Regions from separate parts of the Actinocorallia herbida genome, predicted to be linked through region 2. Evidence: predicted binding sites of a transcription regulator. Region 2 holds the regulator's gene; the other holds the start of a gene.
The links. Region 2 encodes HspR, which represses chaperone genes until heat shock. Its sites were predicted from a motif close to ANTTGAGTCNNNNNGACTCAANT; they were not measured.
Positions count from the first base shown of each region.

Region 1: the regulator HspR is predicted to act here: its motif matches at 1,226-1,248, upstream of lon (endopeptidase La).

Region 1 covers NZ_RJKE01000001.1:7,212,382-7,221,461, forward strand. The annotation lists gene lon (endopeptidase La) at 1-1,203, opposite strand, end outside; gene EDD29_RS32900 (GNAT family N-acetyltransferase) at 1,433-2,032, shown strand; gene EDD29_RS32905 (Uma2 family endonuclease) at 2,072-2,680, shown strand; gene EDD29_RS32910 (MarR family winged helix-turn-helix transcriptional regulator) at 2,748-3,221, opposite strand; gene EDD29_RS32915 (ABC transporter substrate-binding protein) at 3,393-4,946, shown strand; gene EDD29_RS32920 (ABC transporter permease) at 4,930-5,916, shown strand; gene EDD29_RS32925 (ABC transporter permease) at 5,913-6,710, shown strand; gene EDD29_RS32930 (dipeptide ABC transporter ATP-binding protein) at 6,707-8,386, shown strand; gene EDD29_RS32935 (LLM class flavin-dependent oxidoreductase) at 8,377-9,080, shown strand, end outside.
Region 2 covers NZ_RJKE01000001.1:8,915,607-8,924,686, reverse strand. The annotation lists gene EDD29_RS40625 (hypothetical protein) at 1-256, opposite strand, end outside; gene clpB (ATP-dependent chaperone ClpB) at 738-3,332, opposite strand; gene EDD29_RS40615 (heat shock protein transcriptional repressor HspR) at 3,362-3,787, opposite strand; gene dnaJ (molecular chaperone DnaJ) at 3,788-4,957, opposite strand; gene grpE (nucleotide exchange factor GrpE) at 5,029-5,586, opposite strand; gene dnaK (molecular chaperone DnaK) at 5,583-7,421, opposite strand; gene EDD29_RS40595 (hypothetical protein) at 7,667-8,395, opposite strand; gene EDD29_RS40585 (hypothetical protein) at 8,481-9,080, opposite strand, start outside.

The DNA of each region.
Region 1 (9,080 bases), 1.7 Mb from region 2:
CGCGCCGACGTAGGTGCGCCGGTGGCCGCGGATCTCCGCCTCGTCCCGGACGCCGCCAAGGGCGACCCGGACGAACTCGCGGCCCATCGCCCGCGCGACGGACTCGCCGAGCGAGGTCTTGCCGACCCCGGGAGGACCGGCCAGCGCGAGGACCGCGCCGGACCTGCGCCCGCCGACGACCCCGAGGCCGCGATCGGACCGCCGCTTGCGGACGGCCAGGTACTCGATGATCCGGTCCTTCACGTCGGCGAGGCCGGCGTGGTCGGCGTCCAGGATGGCCCGGGCGCCCTCGATGTCGTAGGAGTCCTCGGAACGCTCGTTCCACGGGATCTCCAGGACGGTGTCCAGCCAGGTGCGGATCCAGGCGCCCTCAGGCGAGGCGTCGCTGGACCTCTCCAGCTTGTCGACCTCCTTGAGCGCCGCCTTCTCCACCTTCTCCGGCAGGTTCGCCGCCTCGATACGGGCGCGGTAGTCCTCCTCCTCGCCCTCCTCGGCATCGCCGTTCAGCTCGGCCAGCTCCTTGCGGACGGCCTGGAGCTGCTGCTTGAGCAGGAACTCGCGCTGCTGCTTGTCGATGCCGTCCTGGACGTCCTTGCGGATGGTCTCGGCGACGTCGAGTTCGGCGAGCTGGTCGCGCGCCCATCCCGTCACCAGTTCCAGCCGCTCGACGGCGTCGGCGGTCTCCAGCAGGGTGATCTTCTGCTCAACGCTCAGGTAGGGCGCGTAGCCCGCCTGGTCGGCGAGGATCGACGGGTCGTCGATCTGCTGCACGATGTCGACGAGCTGCCAGGATCCGCGGTGCTGGAGGATCGCCTGGAGCAGGCCCTTGTACTCCTTGGCCAGCTTGGCGGCCTCGGGTCCGGCCGCCGGGATGTCGACGGTGTCGCCCTCGACCCAGAGCGCGGCGCCCGGCCCGGTCGTCCCGGTGCCGATGCGGACCCGGCTCACGGCGCGGACCACGGCGCCCGGCTCCCCGCCCGGCAGCCTTCCCTCGCGCTCGACGACGCCGAGCACACCGACCGCCGCGTACTTCCCGTCGACGCGCGGCACGAGCAGAACGCGCGGCTTGCCCGCCGCCACGGCCCGCGCCGCCTCGATCGCCGCCCGCACCTCGCTGTCGTTCAGCTCCAGCGGCACCACCATGCCGGGCAGCACGACCGTGTCGTCGAGCGGCAGCACCGGCACCGTCAGTCTCTCGCTCATTTCACTCCCCAGTCATGGATTTTCTTGAGTCACTCACACTCAAGAAACCAGAGCCTTGATTCATTCCCCACCCCTGTTCGCTCACAGCGATCAACCGGGGCGAACCCCGCAGAAGCGAAGATTGCGGTGAAACCCCCAACCCCCTCCCCGCATTCCCCGCGCCCCACCCGGCAGTCCCTAAGGTCACAAACAGCATGAAATGGGCATATTTCTCACGAGAGGGGCGGCCATGGGCGTGGACGGATCGGCCGGGCCCGCGGATCCGCCGGAGTCGCTGGAACTCGGCGACGCGGTGCTCCGGCGAACGCGGGAAGGGGACGCGGCGGTCCTGCTGGACGCCGTGAACGCGTCCTTCGCCGAACTGCACCCGTGGATGCCCTGGGCCGCACGCCCGCTGACCCTCGACGACGAGTTCGAGATGATCGCCGCGGCCCAGGACAACTGGCGCAACGGCGACGCCTACCTCTACGGCGCTTTCGCCCCCGATGGCACCGCCCTCGGCGGCTTCGGAATGCACCGCAGAGTCGGCCCCGGCGCCATCGAGATCGGCTACTGGCTCCGCACCGGCCACACCGGCCGCGGCCTGGCCACCCGCGCCGTCCGCGCCCTCACCACCGCCGCCCTGGCCCTCCCCGACATCTCCCGCGTCGAAATCCACTGCGACGAGGCCAACACCGCAAGCGCCGCCGTCCCCCACCGCCTCGGCTACCACCTCGCCGAAACCCGCCCCACCACCCCCGAAGCCCCCGCCGAAACCGGCCGCACCCTGATCTGGACCACCGCCGCCCTTCCCCATGGCCCGCCCCGCGGGAACACGGCCCGGCGCTAGGCTGACGGAACCGAGATCCGGACAAGGAAGAGGCCGAGCATGCGTCTACCTGTGTGGGCCACCGACCCGGCCAGCATGCTCATCACCGAGGAGCAGTACGAAGCGCTGCCTGCGGACATCGCACGCACGATCGAGGTCGTCGACGGACGGGTGATCTTCTGTCAGTCGCCCACCCCGGAGCATCGGACCGTGTCGTTCAACCTCACCGCTGCGCTGAAGGGCGCTCGGCCGAAGGGGCCCTGCGTGGCGGTGCTCCAGGACACCGACATGTGGTACGTCTACGCGAACGTGCGCAAGAGCGCCGAGGGGAAGCACTTCACGTTGCGGCGACCGGATGTCAGCGTGCTGTGGTGCTTGAAGCCCAGGGCGCGGATGACGTCGGCGGATGTGTTCGTGGCGATCGAGATCAGCAGCACGAACACCGAGACGGATTTCGCGGACAAGAAGGCCGAGTACGCCCGTCAGGGGATCGAGGTCTATCTGATCGTCGTCATGGCCGAGAGCCGGATCCACTCGGTCGAGGAGTACCGGCTCGACTGGTCGAAGCGGAACTACCAGCTGGCCGCAGTGCACCGGGAGGCGCTGCGAACCTCCCTGCCCGAGGGGATGCTGATCGACGTCTCGTTCACCGAGCTCGAGCTGAACTAGGCGGGATGCCCGCCGCCCTTGCGTACCGTTTCGGCCGATGCCTCCCCAGCGTGTGGCGAGGCGGGGTTCAGAAGGCGGTGGGTTCCGTGGGGACCAGCCAGGGGATGCCGGTGGTGGCGGTGTGGGCGGTGAGGAGGGTGGTGACGGTGGGGGCGAGCAGGGCTCGGGCGTCGGGGGGAAGGTCGAGGAGGAAGGTGTCGAGGCGGGCGATGATCTCCTGATGGGCGGCGTCGGCGGCCTCCTGGCCGGGCGGGGTGAGGGCGGCGTGCCAGATGCGGCGGTCGCGGGGGTCGCGGACGCGCTCCAGGAGGCCGCGGCGCTCGACCCGGTCTACCAGGCCGGACAGGCCTGATCGCTCCAGGTGCAGGGCGGCGGCCAGGGTGCCCATCGGGACGGGGCCGCGGGCGAGCCGGCAGAGCAGCTGGGTCTGCTGCGGGGTCAGGCCGTGCGCGCGGCTCACATCGGCGAACACGTGCTGCACCATGTGCGACAGCCGGACCAGCGCCTCGGCCGGGCCGATCGGCTCGGTCGTCCCGGTCATCACAACCTCCTTTTCCTACCGTAGTTGACGGATATATCCGGCGCGACCTAACGTGCTTCGCACAGCGAATCTTTCGCAGTGCGAACCTTCCGCTTGGCGAAACTTCCGTACTGCGAATTTTATCGCGCGCGCCGACCCCATCCTGCGTGTCGAACCAGAAAGACCCTCCCCGTGCCAGCATCTGCCCGCGCTCTCGCCGCGCTCGCGCCCCTCCTGCTCCTCCCGGCCTGCGCCGCCGACTCCTCCCCCGCCGCCGAAGCGGTGCTCCAGATCGCGCTGCCCGCCGACCCCGGCTGCCTGGACCCCCAGCAGACCGGCCAGCTCGCGGCCCTCGACGTGTCGCGTTCCCTGGTCGACACCCTCACCGACCAGGACCCCGAGACCGGCGAGATCGTCCCCTGGCTCGCGCAGGAGTTCACCGCATCCGCCGACGGCAGGTCCTTCACCTTCGTGCTGCGCGAGGGCGTCACCTTCAGCGACGGCACCCCGCTCGACGCCGCAGCCGTCAAGGCGACCTTCGACAGACTGATCAAGTTCCCGGCCAACGGCGCCCCCGCCTACCTGCGCGGCTACCAGGGCACGAAGGTCGCCGACTCACGCAACTTCACGGTCGCCTTCGACGCCCCCAACGCGCAGTTCCTCCAGGCGACGTCCGGGGCGGGATTCGGCATCCTGTCGCCGAAGACCGCGGCGGCGGACCCCGCCGAGCGCTGCCGCGGCTCCTTCGTCGGCTCGGGACCGTTCGTCCTCGACCACTACACGGCCAACCAGGAGGTCGTCCTCAAGCGCCGTGAAGGCTACGCCTGGCCGTCTTCACTGGCCGCGAACGACGGCGCGGCCAAGGTCGCCGGGGCTCGGTTCGTGTTCGTCCCCGAGGCCGGGGCCAGGACCGGCGCGCTCTCCTCCGGCCAGGTGGCCGTCGCGCAGAACATCCAGGAGGCCGACCGGGCCCGGTTCCAGAGCGGCGGATTCCAGCTGCTCACCAAGGCGGTCCCCGGCCTGGTGCCACCGCTGTCCCTGAACCACGCGGGCGTGCTGGGCGACCGGCGGCTCCGCGAGGCGCTGCTGCTCGGGGTCGACCGGCAGGCGCTGGTCGACACGGTCCTCGGCGCGCAGTTCCGGCCCGCGACGAGCGTGCTGTCATCCACCACCCCGTTCTACGCCGACCGCGCCGACCGGCTGCGCCACGATCCCGACCGCGCCAAGGCCCTGCTCGACGAGGCGGGCTGGAAGCCCGGGGCCGACGGGATCCGCGCCAAGGACGGCGCGCCGCTGAAGCTCGTCTGGCTGATCCCCGCGCCGACCCCGCCGGTCAACGAACTCGTCCAGCAGCAGCTGCGCGCCCTCGGCATCGACGTCGAACTGCGCGCGGTGCCCCCGGCCAAGTACGTCGAGCAGCAGCAGAAGGGGGAGTTCGACCTGACCGCCGTCGCCGTCACCCGCGCCGACCCCGACGTCCTGCGCAACATCTTCTCCACCAAGGGCGCCAACCTGTGGCACCTGCCCTCGAGCGAACTCGACACCTTCCTCGACCAGCAGGCGTCGGCCACCGACGGCAAGGCCCGCCAGGAGGCCGTCGACAAGGCCGTCACCTGGATCCTCGACCACGCCGACACCGTCCCGCTGTACGAGAACTCCCTGGTCCACGCCGTGTCGGACAAGGTGAAGGGCCTCCGCCTTGACGCCTCCGCCCGGCTGGGGCTGCACGATGTCGAGCTCTCCTGATCGCCGGGCCGTCCCGCGCTACGTCGCGGGGCGGCTCGCCCAGGCCGCCGTGGTCGTGTGGGCGGCCTTCACCGTCGTGTTCGCGATCCAGCGGCTGGTGCCGGGCGATCCGGTGGAGCTGATGCTGAGCGGGCGCAACGGGTTCGAGGCCGTGCCGCCCGAGGACGTCGCCCGGGTCCGGGCCGAGCTGGGCTTCGACCGGCCGGTCGCGGTCCAGTACCTGGACGCCGCGGTCTCGGCGGTGCGCGGCGACTTCGGCGCCTCGATCCAGACCGGGCGCCCGGTCGCGGCGATGCTCGCCGAGGCGCTGCCCGCCACCCTCACGCTCGGCCTGACCGCGCTCGCGCTGAGCGTGGCGGCCGGGACGCTGCTCGCGGTCGCCGCGAACCTGCCGCACGGCGGCGCGCTGCGGGCCCTGCCCGGACTCGCCGTCTCGCTGCCGTCCTTCCTCGTCGGGCTCGTGCTGATCCAGCTGTTCGCGCTGCGCTGGCCGCTGCTGCCGTCGCTCGGCGGGTCGGGGCTGCCCGGCCTGGTGCTGCCGGCCTGCACCCTGGCGATACCCGGCGCGGCCCTGGTCGCGCAGGTCCTCGGCCGGAGCCTGGCCGAAACGCTCCGCGAACCCTACTGCGAGACGCTGCGCGCGACCGGCGCCAGTACGGTCCGCGTGGTGCTGCGGCACGGGCTGCGCAACGCCGCGATCCCCGCCGTGACGGTCGCGGGCGTGCTCACCGGCGGGCTGATCGGCGGGGCCGTCGTGGTCGAGACGGTCTTCTCCCGGCAGGGGGTCGGCCGGATCGTCCAGTTCGCCGTCTCGACCCAGGACCTTCCGGTGGTCCAGGGCGTCGTGGTGGTCGCGGCGGTCGGGTTCGCGGGCGTGAACCTGGCGGTCGATCTGCTGTATCCGGTGCTCGACCCCCGGGTACGGACCGTGCGGAGGCCCTCCGGGGCGCTCAGGGCGGTGAAGGCATGAGGCGGCCAGGCACCCTTCTCGCGGTGGCGGTCCTGCTGCTCGTCGCGGGCTGGACCGTCCGGCCCGGCTGGTTCACCGGGCAGAGCGCCGTCGAGGGCACCGGGGCCGAGCGGTTCCGCCCGCCGGGCCCCCGGCACTTGTTCGGCACCGACCAGCTCGGCCGCGACGTGTTCGCGCGCGTCGTCCACGGGACCGCGCCGTCCGTGCAGGCCGCCGTCCTGGCGATCGCGCTGGGGCTGTCCGTCGGGGTGGCGCTCGGGCTGCTCGCCGGGTTCTTCGGCGGCCTGCCCGAGACGCTCGTCATGCGCGCCGTGGAGATCCCGCTGTCGATCCCGCCGGTGCTGCTGTCGCTCACCGTCATCAGCGTCCTCGGGTTCGGGACGGCGGAGATCGGCCTGGCCGTGGGCGTCACCGGGATCGCGACGTTCGCGCGGGTCACCCGCGCCCGCGTCCTCCAGGTCCGGACGTCCCCGCACGTCGAGGCCGCGAGGCTTTCCGGGGGCGGGCCGACGCGGATCCTGCTCCGGCACGTGCTCCCGTTCACCGCCGGGCCCGTCCTCGCGCTCGCCGCGCTGGACTTCGGCCTGGTCGTCCTCGCCGTCTCCTCGCTCGGATTCCTCGGGTACGGCGCGCCGCCGCCCGCCCCCGAGTGGGGCGCGCTGGTCGCGGGCGGGCGCGACCACCTCGCGACCGCCTGGTGGCTGACCGTCCTGCCCGGACTGACGGTCGCGGCCGTGGTGGTGGCCGCGGGCCGTGTCTCCCGGGCGCTGCAGGACGGGGGGCGGGCGGCATGAGCGCGCTCCTCACCGTCCGCGGGCTGCGGGTCTCCTACCCGGGCGCCGAAGCCGTCGCGGGCATCGATCTGACGGTCGAGGCCGGGCGGATCACCGCGCTGGTCGGCGAATCCGGCTCCGGGAAGAGCACCCTCGCGCACACCGTCCTGGGGCTGCTGCCGCCGAGCGCGCGGATGAGCGCGGACGCCCTGGAGTTCGAGGGCCGCGACCTCACCCGGCTCACCGAACGCGGCTGGCGGCGGATCCGGGGCCGGTACATCGCACTGATCCCGCAGGATCCCGCCGTCGCGCTCGACCCCGTGCAGCGGGTGGGCCGGCAGGTCGCGCAGGTGCTGCGGCTGCACGGCCTGGCGCGCGGCCGGGCGGCTCGCGAGCAGGCCGTCGAGCTGCTGGACCGGGCAGGGCTGCCGGACGCCGCCCGCAGGGCCCGGCAGTACCCGCACGAGCTGTCCGGCGGGATGCGCCAGCGCGTCCTCATCGCGGTCGCCACGGCGGCCCGGCCCCGGCTGCTCGTCGCCGACGAGCCCACCTCGGCGCTCGACGTCACCGTCCAGCGCCGCATCCTCGACCAGCTCGAAGAGCTCGTGGACTCGACCGGCATCGCCGTCCTCCTGGTGACGCACGACCTGGCCGTGGTCGCCGACCGCGCCCACCGCACCGCCGTCATGGCGGCCGGGCGCCTCGTCGAGTCCGGCCCGACCGCACGGGTGCTGGCCGCCCCCTCCCACCCCCACACCCGCGCCCTCCTCGCCGACGCCCCCGCCCTGCGCCCGTCGGCGGCGCTCCGGCCGGCAGAGCCTGAACGCACGGAGGCGGTAGTGCGGCTCGCGGTCACAGAACGGGAGCAGCCGGGCACGGGGATCTCCCGTGACGGCGATGGATCGGCGGAGCCGCTGGTGGTCGTCAGCGGGCTGCGCAAGGAGTTCGGCGGGAGGACCGCGATCGATGGGGTCGGCTTCACGGTCGAGCGCGGGAGCGCGCTGGGGCTGGTCGGCGAGTCCGGGTCGGGCAAGACGACGACGGGGCGGATCGTCGTCGGGCTGGCGCGGCCCACGGCCGGGACGGTGCGGGTCGGCGGTATCGAGGTGGGCGGGCTCGACCGGGCCGGGCTGCGCGAGCTGCACCGGCGGGTCCAGCTCGTCTACCAGAACCCGTACGCGTCGCTGAACCCGAGGATGACGGTGGCGGAGATCGTCGCCGAGCCGCTGGCCGGCTTCGCGACGGTGCCACGGCCCGGCCGCCCCGCCGAGGTGCGGCGGCTGCTCGACGCGGTCGCGCTGCCCGCCGCGCTGGCCGGGCGCAGGCCCGGCGAGCTGTCGGGCGGCCAGCGGCAGCGGGTCGCGATCGCGCGGGCGCTCGCGCCCGGCCCCGCGCTGCTGGTCTGCGACGAGCCGGTGTCCGCGCTCGACGCGACGGTCCAGGCCCGGGTCCTCGACCTGCTCGCCGAGCTGCGCCGCGACCTCGGCCTCACCTATCTGTTCATCTCGCACGACCTCGCCGTGGTCCGGCAGGTCTGCGACCGGGTCGCGGTGATGCGGGAGGGCCGGATCGTCGAATCCGGGCTCGCCGACCGCGTGTTCACCGCACCGAAGCACCCCTACACGCGGGAACTGCTCGCCGCCGTCCCCGGCGGCCGGGCCCGCGACGATCTCATGAAGGACGTGACATGGAGCTAGGGCTCATCACCTTCGGCAGCCTGCTGCCCGACCCGCACACCGGTGCCACCGCGAGCCAGCACGCGCGGATCGAGGACGTGATCCGCGGCGGGCGCGACGCCGAGGAGTTCGGCTTCTCCTGGTACGCCGTCGGCGAGCACCACTTCGGGGACCGGGACGTCATCTCCTCCCCCGCCCTGGTGCTGGCCGCCCTCGCCCGGGAGACCTCCACGATCCGGCTGGCGACCGGCACCACGCTGGTCGCCAACCGCGACCCGGTGCTCGTCGCCGAGGACTACGCCACGCTCGACCTCCTGTCGGGCGGGCGGCTGGAGATCGTCGCGGGCGGCTCGTTCTTCCCCGAGCCCTACCGGGTGTTCGGCCAGGAGCCGGAGAGCAAGGCCGCCCGCAAGCGCGAGAACGTCGAACTGCTGCTGCGGCTGTGGACCGAGGAGCGCGTCACCTGGTCGGGGAGCTTCCGGCCGCCGCTGGAGGACGTCCGGCTCCAGCCGCGGCTCTTCCAGGACCGCCCGCCGCTGTGGATGAGCGGCGGCACCGGCCTCGAGTCGGTGGAGCTCGCCGCCGAGCACGGCCTGCCGCTGATCCTCGGCACGACCGCGCGGCCCGCCGCCGACTTCGTCCCGGTCTTCGACGCCTACCGGGATCGGGCCCGCGAACGCGGCGGAGCTCCTGGACGGCTCGGCGCGGCGAGCCA
Region 2 (9,080 bases):
CGGGTACGCCGGCCGTCGACGGGTCGGTCGCGACGGCGGAGGTGGAGGAAGAGGTGGCGGGCATGCGCGACTCCTGGCGGTCGGTTCCGGCGGTCTCGGCTGAGGGGCGGGCGGTCGTGGTCGCGGCGGAAGCCACGGAGGACGCACCGGTCGGCTGATGGGTGGCGGGCATGCGCGGCTCCTGGTGGTCGGCGGTGGCGGGGCGGGTGGTCGCGGACGCGGCGTCGGGTGCCGAGGGGTGGGTGGAGGCGGGCATGGTGGCTCCTGGGAAGGGCTGTGGTGCATGCGTCGGCGGCGACATGAATGGCACGAGGAAAGGCGAATACGACGAGTGGCGCATTCATGGGCTCGCGGAAAAGAACTGTCGGCCGGGGCGCATGAAGGAATTCCGGAAAGGGTCCGGTGAAAGAGAAGGCGCGTGGTCCGGTAGCCGAAGGCGAACGGCAAAGGAGCCGACAGGCGCACTGTCTCGATGAGAAGGGTGCACAGGTGGGGTCGCTGTGATGGCGGGCGCTCCACGGCGCCTCAGGCCCACCTCGTGCTGCGGGAGCCGCTCGGCGGCTCGACCGGAAGGGATCAGATCTCCATGACGGAGACATTAGCCCGGCCCCGCACCGGACGTCAACACCTTTCTGTGAAGTGCCCGGAATTCACCCGGCACGGTGCGGAGGAAAGGTCGAAAAATGGAGCGGCCCGCGCCCCCGGGGAGGGGGTGCGGGCCGGGGAAAGGCGCCGGATCAGCGCTTGCTGAGCGGGACCGTGGAGTGGACCGCCAGCTTGTCCGTCGCCGGGTCGACCTCGACGGTGACCTCGGAGCCGTCGCGGATCTTGCCCGACAGGAGGCCGCGGGCGAGCTGGTCGCCGATCGCGGTCTGCACGAGGCGGCGCAGCGGACGGGCGCCGTAAGCCGGGTCGAAGCCTGTCCGGGCGAGCCACGCGCGGGCGTCGGCCGAGACCTTGAGCGAGAGCTGCCGGTCGGCGAGCCGGTCGGCCAGGCGGTGCACCTGCAGGTCGACGATGTCGGCGAGCTCGTCCTGGGACAGCGCGTCGAAGACGATCACGTCGTCGAGCCGGTTCAGGAACTCTGGCTTGAACGCCATCCGGACGGTCTTCATGACCGCCTCCCGCTGGGCCTCCTTGCTCAGCGACGGGTCGACCAGGTACTGCGACCCGAGGTTGGAGGTGAGGATGAGGATGGTGTTGCGGAAGTCGACGGTGCGGCCCTGGCCGTCGGTGAGGCGGCCGTCGTCGAGCACCTGGAGCAGCAGGTCGAAGACCTCCGGGTGGGCCTTCTCGACCTCGTCGAGCAGCACCACGCTGTACGGCCTGCGGCGCACCGCCTCGGTGAGCTGCCCGCCCTCCTCGTATCCCACGTAACCGGGAGGGGCTCCGACGAGCCGGGCGACACTGTGCTTCTCGGAGTACTCCGACATGTCGATCCGGGTCAGCGCCCGCTCGTCGTCGAACAGGAAGTCCGCGAGCGCCTTCGCCAGCTCGGTCTTGCCGACGCCGGTCGGGCCGAGGAACAGGAACGAGCCCGTCGGCCGGTCGGGATCGGCGACGCCCGCACGGGAGCGGCGGACCGCGTCGGACACCGCGATGACCGCGTCGCGTTGCCCGATCAGGCGGGCGCCTATGACGTCCTCCATGCGCAGCAGCTTCGCCGTCTCGCCTTCCAGGAGCCGCCCCGCCGGGATCCCCGTCCACGCCGACACCACGTCGGCGACGTCGTCGGGCCCGACCTCCTCCTTCACCATCGCGCCGCGGGTCTCGGCCTCCTCCGACGCCTGGGAGATCTCCTTCTCCAGGGTCGGGATCTCGCCGTACAGCAGCCGCGACGACGTCTCGAAGTCGCCTTCGCGCTGCGCCCGCTCGGCGAGGCTCTGCAGGTCGTCGAGCTTCTTCTTGAGCTCGCCGACCCGGTTCAGGCCGGCCTTCTCCTGCTCCCAGCGGCCGACGAGGCCGTGCAGGTGCTCCTGCTTGTCGGCGAGGTCGGCGCGGAGCTTCTCCAGCCGCTGCCGGGACGCCTCGTCGGACTCCTTGGCGAGCGCGAGCTCCTCCATCTTCATCCGGTCGACCGTGCGCTGGAGCTGGTCGATCTCGACCGGCCGGGAGTCGATCTCCATCCGCAGCCGGGAGGCGGCCTCGTCGACGAGGTCGATCGCCTTGTCCGGCAGGAACCGCGAGGTGATGTAGCGGTCCGACAGCGTGGCCGCGGCGACCAGCGCCGAGTCGGAGATCTGCACCTGGTGGTGCGCCTCGTACCGGCCCTTGAGGCCGCGCAGGATCGCGATGGTGTCCTCGACCGACGGCTCGCCCACGAACACCTGCTGGAAGCGGCGCTCCAGCGCGGGATCCTTCTCGATCCGCTCGCGGTACTCGTCCAGCGTGGTCGCGCCGATCATGCGGAGCTCACCGCGCGCCAGCATCGGCTTGAGCATGTTGCCCGCGTCCATCGCGCCCTCGGCCGCGCCCGCCCCCACGACGGTGTGCAGCTCGTCGATGAACGTGATGATCTGTCCCTCGGACTCCTTGATCTCGTTCAGGACGGACTTGAGCCGCTCCTCGAACTCGCCGCGGAACTTCGCGCCCGCGACCATCGCGCCGAGGTCGAGCGAGATGAGCCGCTTGTCGCGCAGCGACTCCGGCACGTCGCCGGTGACGATCCGCTGCGCCAGCCCCTCGACGACGGCGGTCTTGCCGACGCCGGGCTCGCCGATGAGCACGGGGTTGTTCTTGGTGCGCCGCGACAGCACCTGGACGGTCCTGCGGATCTCCCCGTCCCTGCCGATGACGGGGTCGAGCTTGCCGTCCCGCGCCTTCTGGGTGAGGTCGACGCCGTACTTCTCGAGCGACTGGAAGGTGTCCTCGGGGTTCTCGCTGGTGATGCGCCCGTGCCCGCGGACCTTCTCGAACGCGTCGAGCAGGGCGTCGGGGGAGGCGCCGTACTCGCGCAGCAGGTCGGCGACCTGGCCGCCGTCCGTCGCGAGGCCGACCAGGAGGTGCTCGGTGGAGACGTACTCGTCCTGGAGCTGGCGGGCGCGTGACGCCGCGGTGTTCAGCGAGGCGAGGAGCTGGCGCGAGGTCTGGGGCGCCGCCACCGTCGATCCCTGCGCCTTCGGCAGGTTCGCGATGAGCTCCTCCGTGCGCCGCCGGATCGCCGACGGGTCCGCGCCCACCGCCTCCAGCAGCGGGACCGTCGTGCCCTCGCTCTGCGCCAGCAGCGCCGCGAGGAGATGGGCCGGCTCGACCTGGGGACTGCCCTCCGAGGCCGCCCGGCGGACCGCGACCGAGACCGCGTCCTGGCTCTTGTTGGTCAGCTTGTAGTCCATTGGATCAAACCCCCGGGTTCAAAAATCCTTCAGTCTTGCTGCTTTCGCCAGAGGACGACCCCGGTCTGGCGGATCGGGACCAGATCGCCCCCGCGCCCCTCCCCGCGCATCTGCGCGAGTCTGGCGGCGACGGCACGGGTGGACTCGAGTTCGTTGCCCAGCTCCTCGACGAGCCGTCTCAGCCGTCCGAGCTCATTGCGCAGCTCGTCGTTGGAGCGCTGGAGTTCGAGGATCTTGCTGATGCCCGCCAGGTTGACCCCCTCCTCCTGGGAGAGCCGCTGGATCTCGCGGAGCGCCGCGATGTCGCGCGCGGAGTACCGGCGGCCCCGGCCGGACGCCCGGCCGGGGGAGACCAGCCCCATGCGGTCGTAGGTGCGCAGCGTCTGCGGGTGGAGACCCGACAGTTGCGCCGCGATCGAGATGACATAGACCGGGGTGTCGTCGGGGAAGTCCACTTACCCCTCCCTAGCCTGCTGCACCAGGGTCTGGCGCAGGTCGTCGCCGCGATGGGTCTCCGACAGGTCGGTGAGCGACTTGCGCTCCTCGTCCGTCAGCTTCTGTGGCACGTTCACCTCGATGGTCGCCAGGAGATCGCCCCTGGAACCGTCGCGGCGGGTCGCGCCCCTGCCGCGCACCCGGAAGGTCCTGCCGTTCGGGGTGCCCTCGGGAATGCGCAGCTTGACGGGCTGGCCGCCGTGCACCGGCACCATGATCTCGGCGCCGAGCGCGGCCTCGGGGAACGTCACCGGGACGGTCACCATGAGGTTGTCGCCGTCGCGGCCGAAGACGGGATGTCCGGAGACCTTGAGCTTGACGAGCAGGTCGCCCGCCGGGCCGCCGCTCTCGCCGGGCGCGCCCTTGCCCTTGAGCCGGATGGTCTGGCCGTCCTTGACGCCCGCGGGGATGCGCGCCTGGATGGTGCGGGTGCCGATGGCCCGGCCGCTGCCGTTGCAGGTCGGGCACGGGTCGTCGACGACCATGCCGCGGCCGTGGCAGTGGCTGCACGGCTCGGCGAACCCGAAACCGCCCATGTTGCGGGTCTCCTGGCCGGTGCCTTCGCAGTAGGGGCAGACCCGAGGCAGGGTGCCCGCCTTGGCTCCGGTGCCCCGGCAGGTCTGGCAGGGCGCCTCGGAGGACAGCCGGAGCGGGACCGTGATCCCGTCCAGCGCCTCGCTGAAGGTCAGGGTCACCTCGGACTCGACGTCCTGGCCGCGCCGCGGCCTGCGGGTGGAGGTGGTGCGGGTCTGGCCGCCGCCGCGGCCGAAGAGGCCGCCGAAGAGGTCGCCCAGGCGCTCGCCGGCGCCGGCCCCTCCCGGGGCGTTGCTGCCGAAGAGATCGTTGAGGTCGAAACCCTGCGGACCTCCGCCCGGACCGCCCCCGCGGAACGCGCCCCCGTACGCCCTGACCTCGTCGTACTCCTTGCGGCGCTTGTCGTCGGACAGGACGTCGTAGGCCTCGGAGATCTCCTTGAAGCGCTCCTCGGCCTCGGCGTCGCCCTTGTTGGCGTCGGGGTGGAACTTGCGAGCGAGCTTCCGGTAGGACTTCTTGATCTCGTCCTGGGTGGCGGTCTTGGCGACACCGAGGGACTTGTAATAGTCCTTCTCAAGGTAGTCCTTGGTGCTCACCGGCTCCCCTTCGAAATGTGCTGCGGATCTCGTCCCGGGGGCGGGCCGCCGCCCCCGGGACCGGTGTCAGTTCAGGCCTGCGGGCCGGCGACGACCACACGGGCCGGCCGGACGACGCGCTCGCCGATCCGGTATCCGGGCTGGTAGACCTCCAGCACCGAGTCCTCCTCCACGTCCGCGGACGGGACGTGGGTCAGCGCCTCGTGCACGTTCGGGTCGAACGGATCGCCGACCGCCCCGTACCGTTCCAGGCCCAGCTTGCCGAGGGTCGTCTCCAGGGACTCCCCGACGGACTTGAAGGCGCCGACGAGCTCGTCGTGCTCGCGGGCCTTGTCGATGCTGTCGAGGATCGGCAGCAGGTCGGTGAGCACGCCCGAGATGGCCTGCTCCCGCACGGCCACCCTGTCGCGTTCCACCCGCTTGCGGTAGTTCACGTACTCGGCCTGGAGCCTCTGAAGGTCCTTGGTGCGCTCCTCGAGCTGCTCGCGCAGTTCGGTGGAGGCCTCATCGACCGCTTCGTCGGCCGGAGCCGCGGACTCCTCCTCGGTGGGAGGAGTCCGCAGCTCGCCCGTCTCAGGATCGATGCGCCGCGAGTCGCGGATCACCGGTTCTTCCTGAGAACTGCTCACTTGGCGTCCTTGTCGTCGTCGATGATCTCGGCGTCCACGACCTCGTCGTCCTGGGCGCTCTGGTCGGCGCCGGGTGCGGCGGTGTCGGCGGAGCCGTCGGCCTGCTGCTGGGCGTAGAGCGCCGCGCCGAGCTTCTGCGACGACTGGGCCAGCTTCTCGGCCGACGCCTTGATCGCGTCGGTGTCGGTGCCCTCGAGGTCCTTGCGCACCTCGGCGATGCCGTCGGTGACCTCCTTCTTGAGGTCCTCGGGCAGCTTGTCCTCGTTCTCCTTGACGAACTTCTCCGTCGAGTAGGTGAGGGTCTCCGCCTGGTTGCGGATCTCGGCCTGCTCCTTGATCCGGCGGTCTTCCTCGGCGTACTGCTCGGCCTCGCGCATCATCCGCTCGATGTCGTCCTTCGGCAGCGCGGAGCCGCCGGAGATGACCATCGACTGCTCCTTGCCGGTGCCGAGGTCCTTGGCCGAGACGTTGACGATGCCGTTGGCGTCGATGTCGAAGGCCACCTCGATCTGCGGGACGCCGCGGGGCGCCGGGGGCAGGCCGGTGAGCTGGAAGGTGCCGAGCTTCTTGTTGTACGCCGCGATCTCGCGCTCGCCCTGGTAGACCTGGATCTCCACGGACGGCTGGTTGTCGTCGGCCGTGGTGAAGGTCTCCGAGCGCTTGGTCGGGATCGTGGTGTTCCGCTCGATGATCTTGGTGAAGATGCCGCCCTTGGTCTCGATGCCGAGGGACAGCGGGGTCACGTCGAGGAGCAGGACGTCCTTGACCTCGCCCTTGAGGACGCCGGCCTGGAGCGCGGCGCCGACGGCCACGACCTCGTCGGGGTTGACGCCCTTGTTGGGGTCCTTGCCGGCGAGCTCCTTGACCAGCTCGGTCACCGCGGGCATGCGGGTCGAGCCGCCGACCAGGACCACGTGGTCGATCTTGTTGACCGTGATCCCGGCGTCCTTGATGACCTGCTGGAACGGCGCCTTGCAGCGGTCGAGCAGATCCGAGGTGAGCCGCTGGAACTCCGCCCGGGTGAGCTTCTCGTCGAGGTGCAGGGGGCCCTCGGCCGAGGCCGTGATGTACGGCAGGTTGATCGTGGTCTCCGAGGAGGAGGACAGCTCGATCTTCGCCTTCTCCGCGGCCTCACGCAGGCGCTGGAGCGCCATCTTGTCCTTGGAGAGGTCCACGCCGTGCGCGTTCTTGAAGTTGGTGACCAGCCAGTCGACGACCTTGTTGTCCCAGTCGTCGCCGCCCAGGTGGTTGTCGCCGCTGGTGGCCTTCACCTCCACGACGCCGTCGCCGACTTCCAGCAGCGAGACGTCGAAGGTGCCACCGCCGAGGTCGAAGACCAGGATGGTGGCCTCGCCCTCGCGCTCCAGGTGGTAGGCCAGGGCGGCGGCGGTCGGCTCGTTGATGATGCGCAGGACGTTCAGTCCCGCGATCTGGCCGGCCTCCTTGGTGGACTGCCGCTGGTGGTCGCTGAAGTAGGCCGGGACGGTGATCACCGCGTCGGTGACCTTCTCGCCCAGGTAGGCCTCGGCGTCGCGCTTCAATTTCTGGAGCACGAACGCGCTGATCTGCTGCGGGGTGAAGTCCTTGCCGTCGATCCCGACCTTCCAGTCGGTGCCGATCTCACGCTTCACCGAGCGGATGGTCCGGTCCACGTTGGTGACGGCCTGCCGCTTGGCGACCTCACCGACGAGCACCTCGCCGTTCTTCGCGAAGGCCACGACGGACGGCGTGGTCCGCGACCCCTCCGCGTTTGCGATCACGGTGGGCTCGCCGCCCTCCAGAATCGCGACGACCGAGTTGGTCGTCCCGAGGTCGATACCGACCGCACGTGCCATCGTCCGCTTCCTCCGTCTGTCTCATCGGGGCTCTGACGGGTCCCAGAATGCCCCGCGCGTCGTGTGCTGTCAAATGAGTTGAGTCAAACTCGCTCAACTTAGTTGCTGGAACACCGGTGTGACGCAGCCTATTCCGGGATGTACCCGCTCGTCCGGCAAACGAAGAACGGGCCCGCCATGCCTGTCGGGGGGCAGGCGGCGGGCCCGTTCGGCCTGGTCAGGCCGCCCGAAGGCGGCCAGAAGGGTTACATGGTCTTGTGCCGGACGAGCCAGTTCCACGCGGCCTTGTTGGTGCCCGCGGTGTTCGGCAGCTGGAAGCGGTCGTTGACGATCAGGTCCACGAGCCCGCCCGGGATCAGCCCGCAACCGGACGCCTTGGGCAGCGCGAACTTCATGTCGGTCGTCCAGACCTTTGCCAGGAGAACACCCTCGCGGACCTCGGGAAGGGCGAGCCCGATCACCGGCTTGACCGTGATCGGCGCGGCGTCGGTGCCGACGTAGCAGGAACCGAGGACGAGCGGGTGGACGAAGCGGAACTTCACCCCGAACTCCTTCGGCATGACCGTGCCCGCGACGACCGAGCCCGTCGTCTCGATCTTGACCTTGGTGCCCGTCAGGTCCTGGGTGTAGATGCCCGTGCCCGGAAGCGGCGTCTGGATCGTCAGCTCACCGCTGGTCAGCCCGCCGACCTTGGCGACCGAGGTGCCGTCGGCGAGTCTGCCCTGCCCGGTGACGAGCTGGATCGGCTTGTCGACGAGGACCTTCACCGAGCCGATGTCGATCGTCCCGTCGATGACGGTGGAGACGAAGCAGGTCCAGGACGTCGCGTCCGCGGGCCTGGCCGGGCAGGACGCGAAGTCGGCCTCCGACGGGACATAGGCGTTCTCTGCGGCCGCGGGAGCGGCCGGCGCGAGCGCGACCGCGGTGGCGAGCGCGGCTGCTCCGGTGGCAGCACGACGCAGAAGCTTCTTCATGATGGCTCCGGTAGGGGTGGGGTGTGAGCGCGGCCCCGAGGAGCCGCGCTCCCGCCTGTCGGAAGGAGAGGGGGGCGGAGAAGCGTCAGTACTTCTTCTGCCGGACCGCCCAGACGAAGTTCGCGGAGCTGACGCCGGAGGCGGCGGGCAGGCCCAGGAGATCGTCGGGGTGGCCGAGCAGCGGGTAGGTGGAGCAGCCCGTTGACGCGGGGAGGGCGTACTGGTCGTCGTTCGCCCAGATCTTGATGCCGGGGGTCAGCCAGAAGAACCACGGCAGGGAGGCCGTGCTCTGCGGCTTGAGGACGACGGGGGAGGCGTCCGTGCCGATCGTGCAGTTCTGGCCGAGCAGCCCGCCCGGGCTCCACAGCTTGAACTTCACCTTGAACTCGTGGATCGAGTCCGGCCGGTTCAGCCCGACCCCGACGAGCCGGCCCTCGATCTCGGGCAGGGTCGAGAGGATCACGTTCGTTCCGGGAAGTACCGTCACGACCTTGAAGTTCTGCGGCTGGGTGATGCCGCCCCAGGCCGTCACCTTCGAGCCGTCCGCCGCCTTGCCCTCGGCGGCGGTGACCCGGATGGGCTTGTCGAGCAGGATGCGGATGTTCTTCTTCGTCCCGAGGGTGAAGCCGCCCTCCAAGGCGATCGAGACGTAGCAGTTCCACTCGGTGACGCCCGCGGGCTGTGC